Regions from separate parts of the Nonomuraea sp. 3N208 genome, predicted to be linked through region 1. Evidence: riboswitches for the same ligand, from Rfam matches in the RefSeq annotation. Region 1 holds a riboswitch; each other region holds the start of a gene.
What was found. A riboswitch is a leader RNA that binds a small molecule or an ion and turns the genes downstream of it on or off. The one in region 1 is predicted to bind S-adenosylmethionine.
Positions count from the first base shown of each region.

Region 1 (6,433 bases):
GACCAAGCCGGTGGAGCCGCTGGCGGTGGCCAGGCTGGCCGCGCTGGCGAAGGCGTCGGCGTACGCGGGGGCGGTGTTCGGCGGGCTGTTCGCTGGATTCGCGCTCCATACGGTGCAGCTGCTGGACCGTGAGACGCCGCGTACTGAGTTCATCGTCGCGACGGGCTCGTTCCTGGCCTGCGTGCTGCTGGTCTGCGCGGCGCTCTACCTGGAGAACGCCTGCCGCATCCCCAAGGATCCGCAGGATCAGACGTCGAAATAGTCCTCGTCCTGCCGGACCTCGCGACTCACCGCTCCTGCCAACACGTTGCGCCGCAACACCCGCAGCGCAGGGCGGATCACGTCGCTCGGCCGCCGACCTCCTCGTCCTTCTTTTGCCTGACAGGCGCGCGACGGCGGCCGAAGAGGTAAATGACCGGGGCGGTGCAGATCAGCGGCCCGACGATGGCGATGGGGCGTTCGAGCCACCATCTCAGGTCCGGCGGGATGGTGATGCCCAGGGTGCCGAAGAGCCACCACGACAGCCCCAGCGCGATGGCCATCCCGGTCGTGTGGAACAGGAACAACGCCAGCGCGTACCGGTTGATGAAGTCGTTGGTCCGGCGCCAGACCGGCCGCTCGAGCACCCGTTCCATGGCCGGCCGCAGCACCTCGACCAGCCCGATCTGGAACAGCAGCAGGGCCACGATCACGAACGTCGGCGGGGCCATGTTGGACCACTTGTCGCCGGGCACGCCCACCATCGAGCCCGGGTAGATGCCCGAGTACACCAGCCCGAACAGGGCGAACAGGCCGGTCCACAACAGGGCGACGTCGTAGCGCCTGGGGAGGGTCACGATCCGGTCGTAGAAGAACCCCGCCTGGTGCGCCAGTCCCCACACAAGGATCATGTTGAGCCAGCCCACCCCGTCCACGTCGTACCGAAAGCGCACCACGTCCACCACTAGGGCCGCGCCGCCGAGCCAGATCAGGGTCAGCACGTCGTAGCGTTGGTGCAGCCAGAGCGCCACGGGAAGTAGAGCGATCAGCACGAGGTAAACGCCGAGGAACCACAGAGGGCTGAGCACCAGCAGCACCACACGCCACATCCAGTCCACCTGGAACGTGAACGTGACCACCGCGCCGACCGCGATCCACACCCCGGACAGGAACAGCGCAGGTAAAGCCAGAGCCCGGATCCGGCGCCAGACGAACGACCCGATGCCCACGCCGCGCTGCTTGGCCCGGTGCCAGGACAGCAGGTGCACGTGCCCGCCGACGTAGAAGAACAGCGGCAGCACCTGCAGCAGCCAGGTGAGTATCCACAACCCCGAGGTGAAGCCGAGCGGGCTGGTCGGCTCGGGGCCGTGCGGCTTCCACACGAGAATCGTGAACGCCCAATGCCAGACAACCACGACGATCAGGCTCAGCGCCCGAAGCCAATCAACGTATTTGTCGCGTTCTGGGGCATTCACTTGTCGATATCACCCACAACGAAGAACATCGAGCCGAGAATGGCCACCATGTCGGCCACCAGGTGCCCGGGCAACATTTCCCGCAGCACTTGAATGTTGCTGTACGAGGCCGAGCGCAGCTTGAGCCGCCACGGCGTCTTGTCGCCCTTGGAGACCAGGTAGTAGCCGTTGATGCCGAGCGGGTTCTCGGTCCACGCGTACGTGTGCCCCTCCGGCACCTTGAGCACCTTCGGCAGCCGCTGGTTGATCGGCCCGGGCGGCAGCGACCGCAGCCGCTCGGCGCAGGCGTCGGCCAGCTCCAGCGAGACCTTGAGCTGCTCGAACAGCACCTCGAACCGGGCGTGGCAGTCGCCCCCGCTCCGGGTGATGACCTTGACGGGCAGCTCGGGGTAGGCCAGGTACGGCTCGTCGCGACGCAGGTCGAAGTCCACCCCGGAGGCTCGGGCGAGGGGGCCGCTGACGCCGTACTGCATGATCTGCTCGTGCGTGAGCACCCCGACGCCCTTGGTACGGGCCAGGAAGATGTCGTTGTGCAGGATGAGATCCTCGATGTCCGGCACGCGACGGCGGGTCTCGGCGACCGCCTCCGACACCCGGTCCAGCCAGCCGAGCGGCAGATCCTCCTTGAGCCCGCCGACCCGGTTGAACATGTAGTGCATGCGCCCGCCGGAGATCTCCTCCATGACCGCTTGGATGCGCTCGCGCTCGTTGAAGGAGTAGAAGATCGGCGTCATCGCGCCCAGCTCCAGCGGGTAGGAGCCGAGGAACATCAGGTGGCTGAGCGCCCGGTTGAGCTCGGCCAGGAGCGTACGCGCCCACACGGCCCTGACCGGCGGCTCCATGCCGAGCAGGCGTTCGGCGGCGAGCACCACGCCCAGCTCGTTCGCGAACCCCGCCAGCCAGTCGTGCCGGTTGGCCAGCATGATGATCTGCCGGTAGTCGCGGACCTCGAACAACTTCTCCGCCCCGCGGTGCATGTAGCCGATGATCGGCTCAGCGGTGGCGATGCGCTCGCCGTCCAGCGTCAGCCGAAGCCTGAGCACCCCGTGCGTTGACGGGTGCTGCGGGCCGATGTTGAGGATCATGTCCTCGGTGGCCAGCTCCTTGGCGCCTGCACCGATTCCGACCACGCGTTCCGTCATATGGCCATGCTGCCACCGTCGCAGTTGGTGATCCAGGGTGGGGGATGGTCAAGGAATGGTACGGAAATGCATCGCTACTGCGGACATGGGGAGGAGTCGGGGGAACGGGGGGAGTTAGCACTATGAAGAAGGTTCTGTTCGATATCGCTGTCTTGATCGCGCGGGTGGCGACCGGCGTGGTCTTCATGGCGCACGGCTTGAGCAAGTGGCAGAGCGGACTCGGCGCCACGGCGCAGGGCTTCAGGGAGATGGGAATCCCGTTGCCCGAACTCTCGGCCGGCTTCGCCAGCGTCGTCGAGACCGTGGGCGGCCTCTTCCTGATCCTCGGTCTGCTGGTCCGGCCGGTCGGCCTGCTGTTGCTGATCAACATGCTCGGCGCGATCGCCTTCGTGCACTCGACAAAGGGGATCATGGTGACCGAGGGCGGCTGGGAGCTGGCGGGTGCGCTGGGCGCGCTGAGCCTGCTGTTCCTGGCCGTCGGCGGCGGGCGGATCGGACTCGACGCGCTGTTCGGGGCGATATTCCGGCGCCGCGCGGAGCGCCGGGCCGCGGAGGGCGGCATGGGCGCCCACCGGCGCGGCGGAGCCTCGGGCCGCACCGAGGGGATGACGGGCGCCGGGGGGGCCGGTGGTCCGTTGACCCCCTCGGAGTCCACCACGGCTGAGCGGCCGAACGTGCCCAGGCAGCCGACGGCGTCCAGGGCGGACGTGAGCGACGAGGAGATGCGGGACATCGACGCGCTGGTCTCCGACGACCAGCCAGAACACCGCAAGCCGCCGAACCGGTGAGCCGGCGCCAATGATCGGCTGAACCACCGCGCCGCCGGCTCAGCCGGAAGAGCCGCCGACCCGCCGGCTCAGCGGGATACCAGGTCCCGCAGTGCCTCGACGAGCCGGTCCACGTGCTCCTGCGTGGTCCCGATGCCGATCGAGGCGCGTACGGCGGATGTGGTTCCGTCCTCACAATCGGCGTGCTTATGGTCGCGCCCGCTTCGGCCTTCGTTGGCTCCTGCGTCGCTCTCTACGGCCGAGCTCCTGCGCTCGGCGGCAGCAATCAACAGGTGCCGCACGAACGGGTGCGCGCAGAACTTCCCGTCGCGCACGCCGATGCCGTACTGGCCGGACAGCACCTCGGCCACCTCGCGAGCCGAGTGCCCGTCCACGGTGAACGACACGATCCCCACCCGCGGGTGATCGTCCCCCCACAGGGACAACTCCCGCACGCCCTCGATCGAGGCCAGCCCCGACCGCAGCCGGGCCAGCAGCCGCTCCTCCTCGCGTACCAGCGCCGTCCAACCGGTGGCGGTGAGCGCGTCGCAGGCGGCGGCCAGCGCGATCGCGCCCAGCACGTTCGGGGTGCCCGCCTCATGGCGCGGCTCCGGGTCGTCGTGCCACTCCACGTCGTCCTCGACCGAGCGCACCGCGCCCCCGCCCTTGAGGTACGGCTCTCCGGCGGCCAGCCAGTCCCGGCGCCCGATCAGCACCCCGGCCCCGAACGGCGCGTACAACTTGTGGCCGGAGAACGCCACATAGTCCAGGTCGAGCGCGGTCAGGTTGAGCCGCCGATGCGGTACGAGCTGCGCCGCGTCCACCAGGATGCGGGCCCCGTGGCGGCGCGCGATGTGGGCCAGGGCGGCGATGGGCCAGAGCTCACCGGTGACGTTGGAGGCGGCGGTGACCACGAGCAGCTTCGGCCCCTCGATCCCGGCCAGTGCCTCGTCGGCGGCGCGCACGGCCTCGCCCGGGAACGCAGGCGGTGCCAGCCGTACGGACTTGGCCCAGGGCAGGAGCGAGGCGTGGTGCTCGGTGTCGAAGACCACGGTGGTCGTGCCGGCGGGCAGGCAGCCGGCCAGCAGGTTCGTGGCATCGGTGGTGTTGCGGGTGAAGATCACCGCGTCATCGGGGCGGGCGCCGACGAACGCCCTGACCGTGTGGCGGGCCTGCTCGTACCTGGCGGTGGTGAGCTGGGAGGCGTAGCCGGCGCCGCGGTGGACGCTGGAGTAGGCCGGGAGCGCGGCGGCGACGGCGGCGCTGACCGGCTCCAGACAGGGCGCGCTGGCCGCGTAGTCCAGGTTGGCGTACCCCACCAGCCGGCCGCCCTTGACCGGCACCTGGAGGTCGGCCCCGAGCACGGCGGGGATCGGCCGGCTCGCGGTGGCGGCGGGGGCCTGGGTCTCGCCAGATGCCTGGGCGGGAACGGGGTCGAAGATCGTCAGCGTGGACACGGCACATCTCCCTCAGGGACCATCGGACCCCTGGAGCAGCCACGGAGCCCGCGCTTGCCCGCCACACCGCGTGACGGACCAGGTCTTCACCCGGGGCACCCCGCCGCGGACGCGAGGGTTGCCGGCCAGCTAGCCGGGGCTTGTCGCTGGCACTCATGACCTACGCCCGCACTATAACCCAGTCCCCACGGCAAAACGCAAACCGGCGAACTTTTGCGTGTCTTGACTCGTTGCTACCGGGGAACCGCGAGGCACATGTCATGGAGGTGCGCTGATGTTGGACTGGGTGACCGACCCGCAGATCTGGATCGGTTTCTTCACCCTGGTGGCCTTGGAGATCGTGCTAGGCATCGACAACATCATCTTCATCTCCATCCTGGCTGGGAAGCTACCTCCCGAACAACGTGACAGAGCCCGCGTCCTCGGCCTGGCGGCCGCCCTGATCAGCCGGCTGCTCCTGCTGCTGGGCCTGTCGTGGGTGGTGCGGCTCACTGAGCCGCTGTTCGCCCTCTTCGGCCACGAGATATCGGGACGCGATCTGATTCTGCTGCTGGGTGGCCTGTTCCTGCTGGCCAAGAGCGTCACCGAGATCGGCCACAGCATGGACGCACCCGCGGCCAAGGACGGCAAGAAGGCCGCCGCCGCCTCCTTCGCCTCCGTGATCGTGCAGATCATGGTGCTCGACGTCGTGTTCTCGCTCGACTCGGTCATCACCGCGGTCGGCATGGTGGACGAGCTCGGCGTGATGATCGCGGCCGTCGTGGTGGCGGTGCTGGTCATGTTGTTCGCCTCCGGGCCGATCAGCCGGTTCGTGGACCAGCACCCGAGCATCAAGATGCTGGCGCTGGCGTTCCTGGTGCTGATCGGTGTGGTGCTCATCGCCGAGGGCCTCGACCAGCACATCCCGAAGGGATACATCTACTTCGCGATGGCGTTCTCGGTCGTCGTGGAGCTGCTGAACATCCGGATGCGCGGCAAGCACGCCAAGCAGGCCGAGCAGGAGGAGGAGGTCCTGCCTGAGGCTCCTAGTATGAAGTAGTGCGCTTTGATCCTTGGAATCCGGATTTCGTGGCTTACCCGTACCGGGTCTACGACGAGCTGCGGCGCGAGGCGCCCGTCTGCTACTTCGAGCCGACGAACCAGTGGCTGATCTCACGTCACGCCGACGTGAACGTGCTGCTCAGAGACCGCCGGCTGGGGCGGTCCTTCCTCCACGTGGCCACGCCGGAAGAGTTCGGCAGGCAGTCCGAGCCGGACTTCCAGGATCCGTTCTGGCGGGTGATCAGGGCGGGCATGCTCGACGTCGAGCCGCCGGTGCACACGCGGCTGCGCCGGTTGGTCTCCAAGGCGTTCACGCCGCGCATGGTCGAGTCCCTGCGACCGCGCGTGCGCGCGATCGCCGCGGGGCTGGTGGACACGTACGTGGAGAAGGGCGGCGGGGACCTGATCGCTGAGGTCGCGGAGCCGCTCCCGGTGACCGTGATCGCGGAGATGCTCGGCATCCCCGACCGGGATCGTCACCTCCTGCGCCCCTGGTCGGCTGACATTTGCGGCATGTACGAGCTCAACCCCACGCTCGACGCCCAGCACACCGCGGTGCGCGCGGCCGCGGA
Region 1 covers NZ_JBQQBR010000012.1:192,981-199,413, reverse strand. The annotation lists gene ACTWPT_RS20215 (DUF3180 domain-containing protein) at 1-262, shown strand, start outside; gene ACTWPT_RS20210 (acyltransferase family protein) at 339-1,454, opposite strand; gene ACTWPT_RS20205 (NADH-quinone oxidoreductase subunit D) at 1,451-2,596, opposite strand; gene ACTWPT_RS20200 (DoxX family protein) at 2,719-3,384, shown strand; gene ACTWPT_RS20195 (aminotransferase class V-fold PLP-dependent enzyme) at 3,453-4,820, opposite strand; SAM riboswitch class IV at 4,866-4,981, opposite strand; gene ACTWPT_RS20190 (TerC family protein) at 5,095-5,859, shown strand; gene ACTWPT_RS20185 (cytochrome P450) at 5,859-6,433, shown strand, end outside.

Region 2 (6,433 bases), on a different contig from region 1:
TGCGACGCCTTCTACCTCCTCGGCCCCAAGTACATCAAGATAGGCGCGGAGGGCTGGGGCCCCTACACCGGGAAGAACCCCTTCTACACGGCCAGCGACGTGCAGCCCTGCCCGTTCAACCAGAAATATGGCGAGCTGATCGGCCCCAAGGTGGCCAGGGGGCTGCGCCAGGTCGGCGAGGGCCACAAGGCGGCCTACAACGCCTGGCAGGCCAAGTGCGTCAGCTACTCGAGCACCAAGGTGTACGCCCGCTTCACGCAGCGCGAGTGGTATCTGCCGAAGAGCAAGATCCTCGTCGTGGACCAGTGGAACACGCCGGGCCTGGCGGACGCGCTCAAGTACGCGGATTGGAAGTAGAGCTCACTCCAGGGCGTCGAGCTGGGCGGCCAACCACTTCTGGGGCGGCAGGGCGGTGGCGGCCGCGCATAGCTTGTCGCGGCGCCACCTGCGCTCGTCCTCGGGCATGACGAGCGCCTCGTGGAGGGCGGCGGCCGTGCCGCTGATGTCGTAGGGGTTCACCGTGATCGCGTAGGGCCCGAGCTCGGCCGCCGCCCCCGCCTCGCGCGAGAGCACCAGCGCGCAGTTGTCCGACAGGACCGGGCCCTCCTTGGCGACCAGGTTCATCCCGTCGCGGATGGGGTTGACCAGCAGCACGTCGGCCATCCGGTACGCGGCCAGCGATCGCGGGTAGTCGTCGTTGACGTTGAGTATCAGCGGGTCCCAGTCCTCAGTGGCGAACTGGTTCTCGATCTCCTGGGCGCAGCGTTGCACCGAGGCGGTGTATTCGCGGTATTCAGGCAGGTCGTGCCGGCTCGGGTAGGCGAAGGCCAGGTGCACTACCCGCCCGTGCCATTCGGGATGCGCGGCCAGGAACTCGCCGTAGGCGACCAGGCCGCGCACGATGTTCTTCGACAACTCGGTGCGGTCGATGCGGACGATCAGCTTGCGGTCGCCGACCTGATCCCTGATCGCGGTCATGTAGGACTCGACATCGGGCTCGCAGGCCCGATCCCACAACGCCGCGCCGTCCACGCCGAGGCTGTGCACGCCGACCCTGGTCGTCCTGCCCTCGTGCGTGACGCTGTGGGCCACCCGGTCGACCTCGGCGCCGAGCAGCGCTTCGCAGCAGTCCATGAACGCGCCCGCCCACCTGCCTGTCAGGAACCCGGCGTGATCGGCGCCCAGGATGCCCTCCAGGACCTCGCCGACCACCTCGTCGGGCAGCAGGGAGAAGTATTCCGGCGGCGCCCATGGGGTGTGGCTGAAGTGGGCGATGCGCAGGTCGGGTCGCTCGGCCCGGAGCATCGCCGGGGTCAGCGTCAGGTGGTAGTCCTGCACCATCACCCGCGCGCCGTGCCCGGCCTCCTCGGCCAGGGCCAGCGCGAACGCGCCGTTGTAATCACGGTAGGACTCCCACTCGCGCGCGAACCTCGTGCCGAAGTTGGGCGCGTTGGGGATGTCGTAGAGCAGGTGGTTGACGAACCACAACGTGGAGTTGGCCACAGCGTTGTACGCCCGGTGGAAGGTGGCCGGCGGGATGTCCAGCATCCGCAGCGGACCGGTGTCGTAGCCGGCCTGGTCGATCCGGCCGCCCGGAGACAGGCGCACGGCACTGCGGTCGTCGTCGGACAGCGCCGCGCAAACCCACAGGACGCCGTCCTCCTTGGCCACTCCGGACAGCCCGGACACCAGCCCGCCCCCGCCGCGTTTCATGGTCAGTTCGCCGTCGTCGGAGACGGTGAAGGAGACAGGCCCTCTGTTGGAGGCCACCAGGACGCTGTTCATCATGGCTCCCTTCGATCATAGGATCCCAGCTATGGCGCTTGATGAGCTAACCGAGGAACTCGCCCGATCCGCCGCAGCCGGAGATCATCGCGCGCTTGGCGAGCTATTGGCCAGGATCGAACCGGATGTGATGCGGCACTGTGCGCGGATCCTGCCCTATCACCAGGATGCTGAGGAAGCCTCCCAGGACACTCTGCTGGCCGTGGCCCGCAACATCGGCCGCTTCGAGGGGCGGGCCAGGTTCAGCACCTGGCTCCACATCGTGACCGCCAACTGCGCGCGGACCACGTACCGGTCGCTCAAGCGGCGAGCGGCGGAGCAGACGTCGGACGAATTGCCCATGCAGAAGCCCGACGTCCGCCGGGTGAGCGTGATCGCCGGGTCCCGGCTCGACCTGCTCGACGCGATGGAGGCGCTGGAGGCCGACAAGCCCGACCTGGCGCAGGCGCTGGTGTTGCGCGACATCGTCCAGCTCGACTACAACGAGGTGGCCGAGCAGCTCGGCATCCCCCTGGGCACCGCGAAATCGCGCATTCACCAGGCCAGGAAATACGTGCAGGGAGTGCTCGGTGAGGACTATCGCTGAGACCGCTCGTCTCAGATACTGAGACAGGTGGTAATTACGGCTACTTAAGCGGGTAGAGTCCTTTTCAACAACTGCATATTGCTCATCCAGAGGGGTGGAGGGACCGGCCCTGCGAAGCCCCGGCAACCCTCCCGGCTTGAGACTCGCGACCTGGCGAGGCCGACCGGGACAAGGTGCCAATTCCGGTTCGTGGTCAAGGTGGCCGCGGGCGAAGATGAGGGAAGGCCTCGCTTCATGTCGCTCGACTTTGGTCCTGCTGTCGGTCTGTCCTGCCGCGAGTGCGGCGCACGCTACCCACTGGGTCCCAGCTTCGCGTGTCTGGAGTGTTTCGGGCCGCTCGAAGCGGCCTACGACTTCGGCACCGTGACCCGCGCGGACATCGAATCCGGTCCCGCCAACATCTGGCGCTACCGCTCGCTGTTGCCCGTGCCGGTCGACGTCGCCACCAAGCCCAACATGAACCCCGGCTGGACCAAGCTGGTCAAGGCGGGCAACCTCGGGCAGGCGCTCGGCCTCAAATCCCTGTACGTGAAGGACGACTCCGGCAACCCCACTCACTCCTTCAAGGACCGGGTGGTGGCCATTGCCGTCGAGGCGGCACGCAACTTCGGTTTTCACACGCTTTCCTGCTCCTCCACGGGCAATCTCGCGGGCGCGGTCACGGCCGCCGCGGCGCGGGCCGGGCTCGACGCGTGCGTGTTCATCCCGGCCAACCTTGAAGCCGCCAAGATCGCCATGGCCCGGGTGTTCGGCGGGAAGCTGATCGGGATCGACGGGACCTATGACGAGGTCAACAGGTTCTGCTCGGAGCTGATCGGCGACCCGCTCGGCGACAAGTGGGGGTTCGTCAACGTCAACCTGCGGCCCTACTACGCCGAGGGCTCCAAGACGCTCGCGTACGAGATCGCCGAGCAGCTCGGCTGGCGACTGCCCGAGCAGATCGTCATTCCCATCGCCTCCGGCTCGCAGCTCACGAAGATCGACAAGGGCTTCAAGGAGCTGGTGGCGCTGGGGCTGGTCGAGGACACGCCTTACAAGGTCTTCGGGGCGCAGGCGGCCGGGTGCTCGCCGGTCTCCACCGCGTACAAGGCCGGGCACGACGTCGTCCAGCCGGTCAAGCCGGACACCATCGCGAAGTCGCTGGCCATCGGCAACCCCGCAGACGGCCCGTACGTGCTCGACATCGCCCGCCGCACCGGAGGGGCCGTCGAGGACGTCACGGATCCCGAGATCGTGGCCGCCATCAAGCTCCTGGCCTCGACGGAGGGCATTTTCGCCGAGACCGCGGGCGGGGTTACCGTGGGCGTGCTCAAGAAGCTCGCCGAGAGCGGGCGGCTCGATCCCGAGGCCGAGACCGTGGTGCTCAACACCGGTGACGGGCTCAAGACGCTCGACGCCATCACCGGCGACGACGCCCAGCCCACCGCCGTGATCCGGCCCTCTCTCGACGCGTTCCGCGCGGCTGTCTGACAACCAGGAAAGGCAAGATAACCATGAGCGTTTCTGTGCGGATTCCCACGATCCTGCGCACGTACACCGGGGGGAACGCGGAAGTCAGTGGCGAGGGTGCGACGCTTCGTGACGTGCTCGCCAAGCTCGACTCCGACTACCCGGGGATCGGCGCGAGAATTCTGGATGAATCGGGCAAGATTCGACGTTTCGTCAACGTTTACGTTGGGGAAGAGGACGTCCGTTTTGCCGAGGGCCTCGACACTCCTGCCCCTGAGGGCACTCAGATCTCCATCATCCCGGCAGTCGCCGGCGGCTGAGTGCGATAGATCACATCATTGGAAGGCGCCCCTAGTGGGCGCCTTCTCCTTTTCCTGACTAATTCAACGTTGAACCAGCCTCTCTGCGAGGAAATGCGTTGTTTGCGGATTGACTCTGTTGCCAAACCCCTTGCCACAGGTATGGTCGAGGCGATCGTCTGGCTGATTTTCAGTTAAGTCATGCGATTACGGTCTCGCGGTGGAATGGGCGAGATCTGTAAGCCCAGTAAGAGGAGTCGGAAGTGGCGCAGGGCACCGTCAAGTGGTTCAACGCGGACAAGGGCTACGGCTTCATCGCGGTAGACGGTGGTAAGGATGTATTCGTCCATTACTCAGCGATCCTGATGGACGGGTACCGAGCTCTCGAACAGGGGCAGCGCGTCGAGTTCGAGATCACGCAGGGCCAGAAGGGGCCGCAGGCGGAGTCTGTCCGGGCGGTCTGATTTACATCACTGGTATGCACCCGGTGGCATCGCACGGCAACGCAGTCCGGGCGAGCCGGCCACCTTCCTTTCGTCGATCTACGGCGAGCCGCACGGTGAGCGGCTCGCCGTACAGACGGACTGACCAGGGCGGGAACCGCAGGATGGTAGACGTTCGCTTGCACTCGGCAGGGTAGAGTGCTAAACAGTTCGTTGGCACTCTGTGCATCAGAGTGCCAGCAACTCGGATCGAGACGATGGGGTCTGCCGAAGGAGATGCAGGCTCATGCCGTCGCGGGCGTCGGCTCGGTCCAGGACAAGCCACCCTGTATCTGGGAGGTCTAGCCTTATGGCAGCCAAGATGATCGCGTTTGACGAGGACGCCCGGCGCGGTCTCGAGCGCGGTATGAACCAGCTCGCCGACGCCGTCAAGGTGACCCTGGGCCCCAAGGGGCGCAACGTCGTGCTGGAGAAGAAGTGGGGCGCCCCCACGATTACTAACGACGGTGTCTCCATCGCCAAGGAGATCGAGCTCGAGGACCCGTGGGAGAAGATCGGCGCCGAGCTGGTCAAGGAAGTCGCCAAGAAGACGGACGACGTCGCCGGTGACGGCACCACCACGGCCACCGTGCTCGCCCAGGCGCTGGTCCGCGAGGGCCTGCGTAACGTGGCCGCCGGCGCCAACCCGATGGCTCTGAAGAAGGGCATCGAGGCCGCCGTCGAGCGCGTCAGCGAGGAGCTCTCCAAGCTGGCCAAGGACGTGGAGACCAAGGAGCAGATCGCTTCCACCGCCTCCATTTCCGCCGCCGACCCCGAGATCGGGGCACTCATCGCCGAGGCGATGGACAAGGTCGGCAAGGAAGGCGTCATCACCGTCGAGGAGAGCAACACCTTCGGCCTGGAGCTTGAGCTCACCGAGGGCATGCGCTTCGACAAGGGCATGACGTCGATGTACTTCGTCACCGACTCGGACCGCATGGAGGCCGTGCTCGAGGACCCGTACATCCTGATCGTCAACAGCAAGGTCTCCGCCAACAAGGACCTGCTGCCGCTGCTCGACAAGGTCGTGCAGTCCGGCAAGCCGCTGCTGATCATCGCTGAGGACGTCGAGGGCGAGGCCCTGGCCACCCTGGTCGTCAACAAGATCCGCGGCCTGTTCCGCTCCGTGGCCGTCAAGGCCCCGGGCTTCGGCGACCGCCGCAAGGCCATGCTCGCCGACATCGCGATCCTGACCGGTGGCCAGGTCATCGCCGAGGAGGTCGGTCTCAAGCTCGAGAACGCCACCCTCGACCTGCTCGGCCGGGCTCGCAAGATCGTCGTGACCAAGGACGAGACCACGATCGTCGACGGTGCCGGTGACGCCGAGCAGATCTCCGGCCGGGTCAATGAGATCCGCGCCGAGATCGAGCGCACCGACTCCGACTACGACCGTGAGAAGCTCCAGGAGCGCCTCGCCAAGCTGGCCGGCGGCGTGGCCGTCATCAAGGCCGGCGCGGCCACTGAGGTCGAGCTCAAGGAGCGCAAGCACCGCATCGAGGACGCCGTCCGCAACGCCAAGGCGGCCGTCGAGGAGGGCATCGTCCCCGGTGGCGGCGTGGCGCTGCTGCAGGCCGGCGCCAAGGCGTTCGACAAGCTCGAGCTCAACGGCGACGAGGCCACGGGCGCCGCGATCGTGAAGAAGGCGCTCGAGGAGCCCCTGAAGCAGATCGCGGTCAACGCCGGCCTCGAGGGCGGCGTCGTGGTCGAGCGCGTTCGCAACCTCACCCCGGGTGAGGGCCTGAACGCCGCTTCGGGCGAGTACGTCAACATGTTCGAGGCGGGCATTATCGACCCGGCCAAGGTGACGCGCTCGGCGCTGCAGAACGCCGCAT
Region 2 covers NZ_JBQQBR010000016.1:200,246-206,678, reverse strand. The annotation lists gene ACTWPT_RS25255 (hypothetical protein) at 1-357, shown strand, start outside; gene ACTWPT_RS25250 (alpha,alpha-trehalose-phosphate synthase (UDP-forming)) at 361-1,785, opposite strand; gene ACTWPT_RS25245 (RNA polymerase sigma factor) at 1,817-2,371, shown strand; SAM riboswitch class I at 2,451-2,592, shown strand; gene thrC (threonine synthase) at 2,606-3,841, shown strand; gene ACTWPT_RS25235 (MoaD/ThiS family protein) at 3,865-4,140, shown strand; gene ACTWPT_RS25230 (cold-shock protein) at 4,383-4,583, shown strand; gene groL (chaperonin GroEL) at 4,912-6,433, shown strand, end outside.
Region 2: it holds a riboswitch for S-adenosylmethionine, as region 1 does, so the genes downstream of both, thrC (threonine synthase) here and ACTWPT_RS20195 (aminotransferase class V-fold PLP-dependent enzyme) in region 1, are expected to answer to the same signal.

Region 3 (6,433 bases), on a different contig from region 1:
CGGGCGCCACCTGGTGGCTGGAGCACCTCCATGGATATCGGGGTTCCACGGAACAACTCGTGCAGCGCATCAAGGCGGGTCCGCCACGTGAGACATGAGCTGCTCATCGCCATGTGGTGAGGCGTCTCCAGCCTGATCCCGGTCGCTTTGAAGGAAATTTCCAATTTTTCTCCGCGTGCGGCGCCGACCGGGAATGATCGAAGATCGGCCGTGCGCCGCGTGAGCGGGCCGGCCGACCGACCAACGATTGGAGCAACGTGCGAAGAAGATCTTCTCTGCTCGTCGCCGCCTTCGTGGCGATGGCGGCGCTGTTACCCGTCTTGCCGGCCGGGGCGGCCGCTGAGAACGGCGTCTCGGCGGTCAGCGAGAGGGGCGGCATCGCATGGCAGCCCTGCGATGAGGAGCCCGCCGCTGAGTGCGGCAAGCTGACCGTCCCGATCGACTGGTCCAAGCCGGACGGGCCCACCGTCGACCTGGCCGTTGCCCGGCGCAAGGCCACCGACCCCTCCGCCCGGGTCGGGTCCCTGGTGCTCGGCGCGGGTGGCCCGGGCGGATCGGGTGTGGAGTTCGCCTACAGCTCCCCCGGTTTCTTCACCGAGGAGATTCAGAAGCGGTTCGACATCGTCGGTTTCGACCCCCGCGGCGTGGGCCGCAGTAACCCGGTGATCTGCTCGGCGTCGGTGTTCAACCAGATGCCGTACGCCGTCATCAAGAGCCAGGCCGACTTCGACACGTGGACCGCCTACAACAAGAAGCTGCACGCCGATTGCCGGGCCCGCACCGGGCCCCTCTACGACCACGTCGACTCGGTCAACGTCGCGCGTGACATGGACGCCCTGCGCGCCGCGCTTGGCGAGGAGAAGCTGACCTTCTACGGGGTCTCGTACGGCACGCTACTCGGGCAGATGTACGCCGAGCTGTTCCCGAACCGGATCCGTGCCCTGGCCCTGGACAGCAACATGGACCACAGCCTCGGCGTCAAGGCGTTCCTGTACACCGAGGCCGCCGCGGTCGAGGACGCCTTCGACCAGTTCGTCGGCTGGTGCGACCAGGAGCCCAGTTGCGCCCTGCACGGGCAGGACGTCCGCGCGGTGTGGGCCAGGCTGCTGGACAAAGCACGCAAGGGCGAGCTCTACTGGCCCGGCGTTCCGGATCGCCCGATGACCGAGCTGCAGGTCCTGTGGAACGGCGTGCTGGGCACCGAGGGGCCTGCCTGGCAGCTGATGAGCGAGGTGATTCGCGCCCTGGACGGTGGCGAGCCGCCGTCTTGGATGCCGCCGCTGCCCGGCCGGCAGCCCGTGTCCGGGGAGGTCGCGCACCTGCCGACCGTGATCCTCTGCGAGGACTACAACCTCCGGGTGCGCAACTATGACGAGTACGCCGAGATCATGCGGAACTCCGCCCGTTTCGCCCCGGACATGCGCTTCAACCCGATGCCGATCGAGGATCTGCCGGTCTGCCTCAACCACCCCACCACCAACCCGCAGCACACGCTGCGCTACACGGGCAGCGCTCCGATCCTGCTGGGCAACTCGATCCACGACCCCTCCACCCCGTGGATATGGTCCGCCAACGTGAACCGCCAGCTCGGCCCCAAGGCCGTGCTGCTCACCTACGAAGGCTGGGGCCACCGCATCTACGGCAAGGACGAGTGCAGCACGGTACCCATCGACAACTACCTGATCTCGCTGACGGTGCCGCCGCACGGCTTCCGCTGCCCCGTGGGCGGCAGGGTCGAGACCACGCTCAAGCGGCAGGCCGAGCTGTGGCCGACGGACGGGCTCCCCTGGGGCGGTCCGGTCGCGCCGTCGTCCCGCTCATAGCCGGGCGATGACCACACCGGCATAAGCCGGCATCGCGTCCATGGCCGACATACGGGGCCAGGACAGTGTCCATGTGCTCCAGCCATTCAGTTCCGTGCTGAGCCGGTCGCCAGGACTGGCTCAGCACGGCGCTCGAGGCCATGACCAAGCCCTTCGCTCCTGAAGACGCACGAGTACACCGGTCGTACCTGTCGGGAGGTGTCAGGTAAAGCTGCCAGCCTGGATCGCGTATTCACAAAGGAGTGGGGACTGCATGAGCGACATCGAAAAGACGCTGGCAGAAATCGAGCAGCGCATGCTGGACGCCGACGCGGCCTATGACGAGGGGTTTTTCGCGGAGCACTGCGCCGATGACTTCGTCGCCATGGGAAATTACGGCATCGTGTCCAAGCAACAGGTTCTCGACATGTACGCCAAGGGAAGCGGAAACCCCGACCGGCGCAACCAGGCACACGACATCGTGGTCAAACCGCTCGGCGACGCCGGAGCCGTGGTCGCCTACAAACTGACGAGCACTACCGGCGATGAGACGTCCTCGTGGTACGCCTCAACGGTCTACCGCCGGACCCCGGATGGCTGGCGTGTCGTCCTTCTCCACCAGACGCCCATGTAACGTGCGGCCTGGCCCAACCTGCTTCGGCATGATGGGCCCTCTCCAAGAGATACGTCCGGTGGACGATGACGGTTGCGTGTCAAGGCAGCGCCGGATGGGCTGTCCGTCGTGGACAGGGTGTGGCCCCCTAGTGAGCTACTCGGCGTCTGGGGTTGGTGCCATTCCATTCGGTCAGCGGGGCGCAGTGCCATCTCCACCCCACCTGCCGCTCTTGGCCGGGGAGGTCGGCGCGGCCGTTGGCCCACAACAACGTCTCCCACGGGTCCGTGTCCGCCGGCGCCCACGGAAACAAGCGACGCAAGGTGGCTGCCGCTGACTTCTCGGCAGGGAGGAAGGTCTGACCGACGCCGGAGCCGACGTCGGCGGTGTGCACGAGCATCTCGTCGCAGGCCATCGCGGCGAAGCCGGACGGGTCCGCGAGACCGAAAGGATGCCATCCGCGAGTTCCAGGAGCACTGGCGTCGATGACACGCGCAAGGACCGTGGCGTATGTGGTCATCGTGGCGATGAGGTCGTCTGGCTTCGACTCAGGGCGGACGTGGATGTCCGTGGTGCTGAGCTCCCGCTCGCCGGCGGCAAGATCGGTGGCGTACCACAGCAGGCAGTCGCTTACGTGAGCCACGGCCCGTGCGACGGTCCAGTCCATCCCGGGAATGGGGGTTTCCGCCCAGTTCCGATCTGCTGCCGAACGCAGGAAACTCTCGCATTCGGTTGCGGTCTGCAGCACCATGCTTCCGTCCATGCGGTGGATCATCGCATACGGCACTGACAGAACTCCCGCGGGCGAGGGTCGAAGAAGGCGGGCGAAGCCGGGCCTTCGAGATCCCGGCCGGGGCGACCGGCTCCTCCAAGGGCGTCGCGTTGACGGAGCTCTCGGGAGTCGGGCATGATCTCCGCACCGATATTCATCCAGAGGATCTGAGGGACCTGGCCCGGTGACGGTCCGGCAACCTGCCCGAAGCGGCAAGGTGCCAACGCCAGGAACGATGAGGGGGTTTCGATGAGCCTGCGGCTCGATGTTCCCGTGCTGCACGGATCACTGGTCAGGCTGGAGCCGCTGGCGATGCGGCATGCGGCGGATCTGGCGTGGGCGGCGGAGGAGGATCGCTCCGCCTACGCGTTCACCCTGGTGCCTCGGGGTGCGGACGTCGAGGCGTACCTGCGGGACCAGAGGGAGCGCGCGGGGCTGACGCCGTTCGCGCAGGTGCGGGTGGCGGACGGTAGGGCCGTCGGGTGCACGGCGTTCTGGGATCCTCGCAGCTGGCCGGGGCGGGAGGAACTGCGGGCGATCGAGGTGGGGTGGACGTGGCTGGCGGCGTCGGCGCAGGGCACGGGCATCAACGCCGAGGCCAAGCTGCTGCTGTTCACGTACGCGTTCGAGGCGCTCGGCGTGGTGCGGGTCGATCTCAAGACCGATGCGCGGAACACGCGCTCGCGGCGGGCGATCGAGCGCCTCGGCGCCCGGTTCGAGGGTGTGCTGCGGAACTGGTCACCCTCGTGGGCGCCGGGCGAGGAAGGAAAGGTGCGGGACTCGGCCATCTTCTCCGTGGTCGCCGATGAGTGGTCGGAGGTCAAAGCGGCCCTGAGCGCCCGGGTCCTGAGTCGCCGCTGAGCTGTCCGATACCTGCCAGCGGCCCCTCTGACGAGCCACGACACTGGTCTGCATGAGCATTCTCGTTGACGCGGACCCGCACGCCAGGATCGAGCCCAGCATCCTCTACTTCGGCACGCCCGTGGTGTTGCTCTCCTCCTTGAACGAGGACGGCACCCCCAACCTGGCCCCCATGTCGTCGGCCTTCTGGCTCGGCTGGCGGGGCATGCTGGGACTGGGTTCACGGGCCAAGACGGCTCAAAACTTGGTCAGGACGCGGGAATGCGTACTGAATCTGCCCTCCGACGCGCTCGCCACCGCCGTTGACCGGCTGGCGCTCACCACCGGCTCCAATCCCGTTCCTGACCGCAAGTGGGAGCGGGGATATCGGTACGTGCCGGACAAGTTTCAGCGGGCCGGGCTGACCGCCACGCCCTCCGAGACGGTGGCGCCGCCGCGGGTGGCCGAGTGCCCGGTCAGCATGGAGGCCGTGGTCGAGGCGGTGCATCCGGTAGGGGACGACGGTGGGACGCTGGCGTTCGAGGTACGTGTGCAGCGGGTGTGGGTGCACGAAGAGATCAGAATGGCCGGGACGAGCGACCGCATCGACCCCGACGCCTGGCGGCCGCTGATCATGAGCTTCCAGAAGTTCTACGGGCTGGGGGCGCAGGTCCATCCGTCCACGCTCGCCACCATTCCCGAGCATCTCTACCGAGGCGAAGATCTAGCGCGAGCCCGCGACCTCTAGCAGCGTCAGCCACGTACGGGGCCCGCAGAGGCGCTCGATGTCCGCGCGTGGCAGCCACTCGGCGCGGGTGCTCTCAGAACCGGCCGGCGGGCGGGTCGGGGCACCCGGGCCCGGGTGGACGGCGCGGAACATGGCCATGTACGCCAATGACGGGTAACGGTACTCGGCGGGCGGAGCGTCAAAGAGCTGGATGCGCTGCCAGGCGAAGATCGACAGGGCGGCGGACGGGAGGCACAGGCCGGTTTCCTCGTGCAGTTCGCGGGCCGCGGCGTCGATCGCGCTCTCGCCGGGCTCGAGGTGGCCGCCCGGGATGTCCCAGCCGCGCCCTTCCCGATCCACCCAGGTCATCAGGGTCCTGCCCAGCTCGTCCGAGACGAACGCGAACGCCGACGTGGTGCTTGCCGCGGGCGGAACGGTCCGGGAGAGCATGACGTCGAGGCGGTGCGCCACGGGGATCCAGGGCACGGTTTCGGTCGCGATCACATGGGCCACGAGGTCACCTTCATTCCCGTTAAAACGTGATGTCAAGGCATTATCAGGGTGCAACCCTATTCCCCCTCGAAAGAAGGGAAGAACGCCCTGTATATGATCCGTAACGCTGCGAGGTTGTGGACCGTTCTCATACCAGCTCTGGCGCTGCTCGCGCTGGGGCTCACCTGGGGCCGCGAGCTACCGGTCGCGATCGCGATCGTCGCGGCCCTTCTGTTGGCCGGGGCGGTGCTGGCCGCGGTGCACCATGCCGAGGTCATCGCGCACCGCGTCGGAGAGCCGTTCGGCTCGCTGGTGCTGGCGGTGGCCGTGACGGTGATCGAGGTGGCGCTCATCGTCAGCCTCATGATCTCCGGCGGCGCGCAGACCGGGGCGCTGGCCCGCGACACCGTGTTCGCGGCCGTGATGATCACCTGCAACGGGATCGTGGGGTTGTCCCTGCTCACCGTCACCTTGAAGCGGCGGATCGCGGAGTTCAACGCCGAGGGCACGGGCAAGGCGCTCGCCACCGTGGCCACGCTCGCCACGCTGAGCCTGGTGCTGCCCACGTTCACGACGAGCGCACAAGGGCCGGCGTTCTCGCCCGCCCAGCTCGCCTTCGCGGCAGTGGCCTCCCTGGCGCTGTACGGGTTGTTCGTGGTGACGCAGACGGTACGGCACCGCGACTACTTCCTCCCCGTCCCCAGGGACGGCGCGCCCCTCGACCCAGAGGAGCACGCGCCCAGGCCGTCCGGACGCACCGCGCTGACCAGCCTCGGGCTGCTGCTGGTCGCGCTCGTGTCGGTCGTCGGCCTGGCCAAGGTGGAGTCGCCGGTCATCGAGCTGGCGGTGTCGTCGGCCGGGCTGCCCCAGGCCTTCGTGGGCGTGGTGATCGCGCTGCTGGTGCTGCTGCCCGAGACGATCGCCGCACTCAACGCGGCCCGGCGCGACCAGGTCCAGATCAGCCTGAACCTGGCGCTCGGGTCGGCGATGGCCAGCATCGGGCTGACCATCCCGGTCATCGCGGTGGCGTCGATCTGGCTCGAAGGGCCACTGCTGCTCGGGCTGGGCGGCACCCACATGGTGTTGCTGGCCCTGACCGTCGTGGTCTCGACGCTCACCGTCGTGCCGGGCCGGGCGACGCTCATGCAGAGCGGGGTGCACCTGGTGCTGTTCGCGGCGTTCGTGTT
Region 3 covers NZ_JBQQBR010000060.1:14,564-20,996, reverse strand. The annotation lists gene ACTWPT_RS53035 (LLM class flavin-dependent oxidoreductase) at 1-98, shown strand, start outside; gene ACTWPT_RS53030 (alpha/beta fold hydrolase) at 258-1,823, shown strand; gene ACTWPT_RS53025 (nuclear transport factor 2 family protein) at 2,077-2,436, shown strand; gene ACTWPT_RS53020 (maleylpyruvate isomerase N-terminal domain-containing protein) at 2,564-3,178, opposite strand; SAM riboswitch class I at 3,339-3,429, shown strand; gene ACTWPT_RS53015 (GNAT family N-acetyltransferase) at 3,437-4,048, shown strand; gene ACTWPT_RS53010 (flavin reductase family protein) at 4,101-4,775, shown strand; gene ACTWPT_RS53005 (NUDIX hydrolase) at 4,752-5,267, opposite strand; gene ACTWPT_RS53000 (calcium:proton antiporter) at 5,361-6,433, shown strand, end outside.
Region 3: it holds a riboswitch for S-adenosylmethionine, as region 1 does, so the genes downstream of both, ACTWPT_RS53015 (GNAT family N-acetyltransferase) here and ACTWPT_RS20195 (aminotransferase class V-fold PLP-dependent enzyme) in region 1, are expected to answer to the same signal.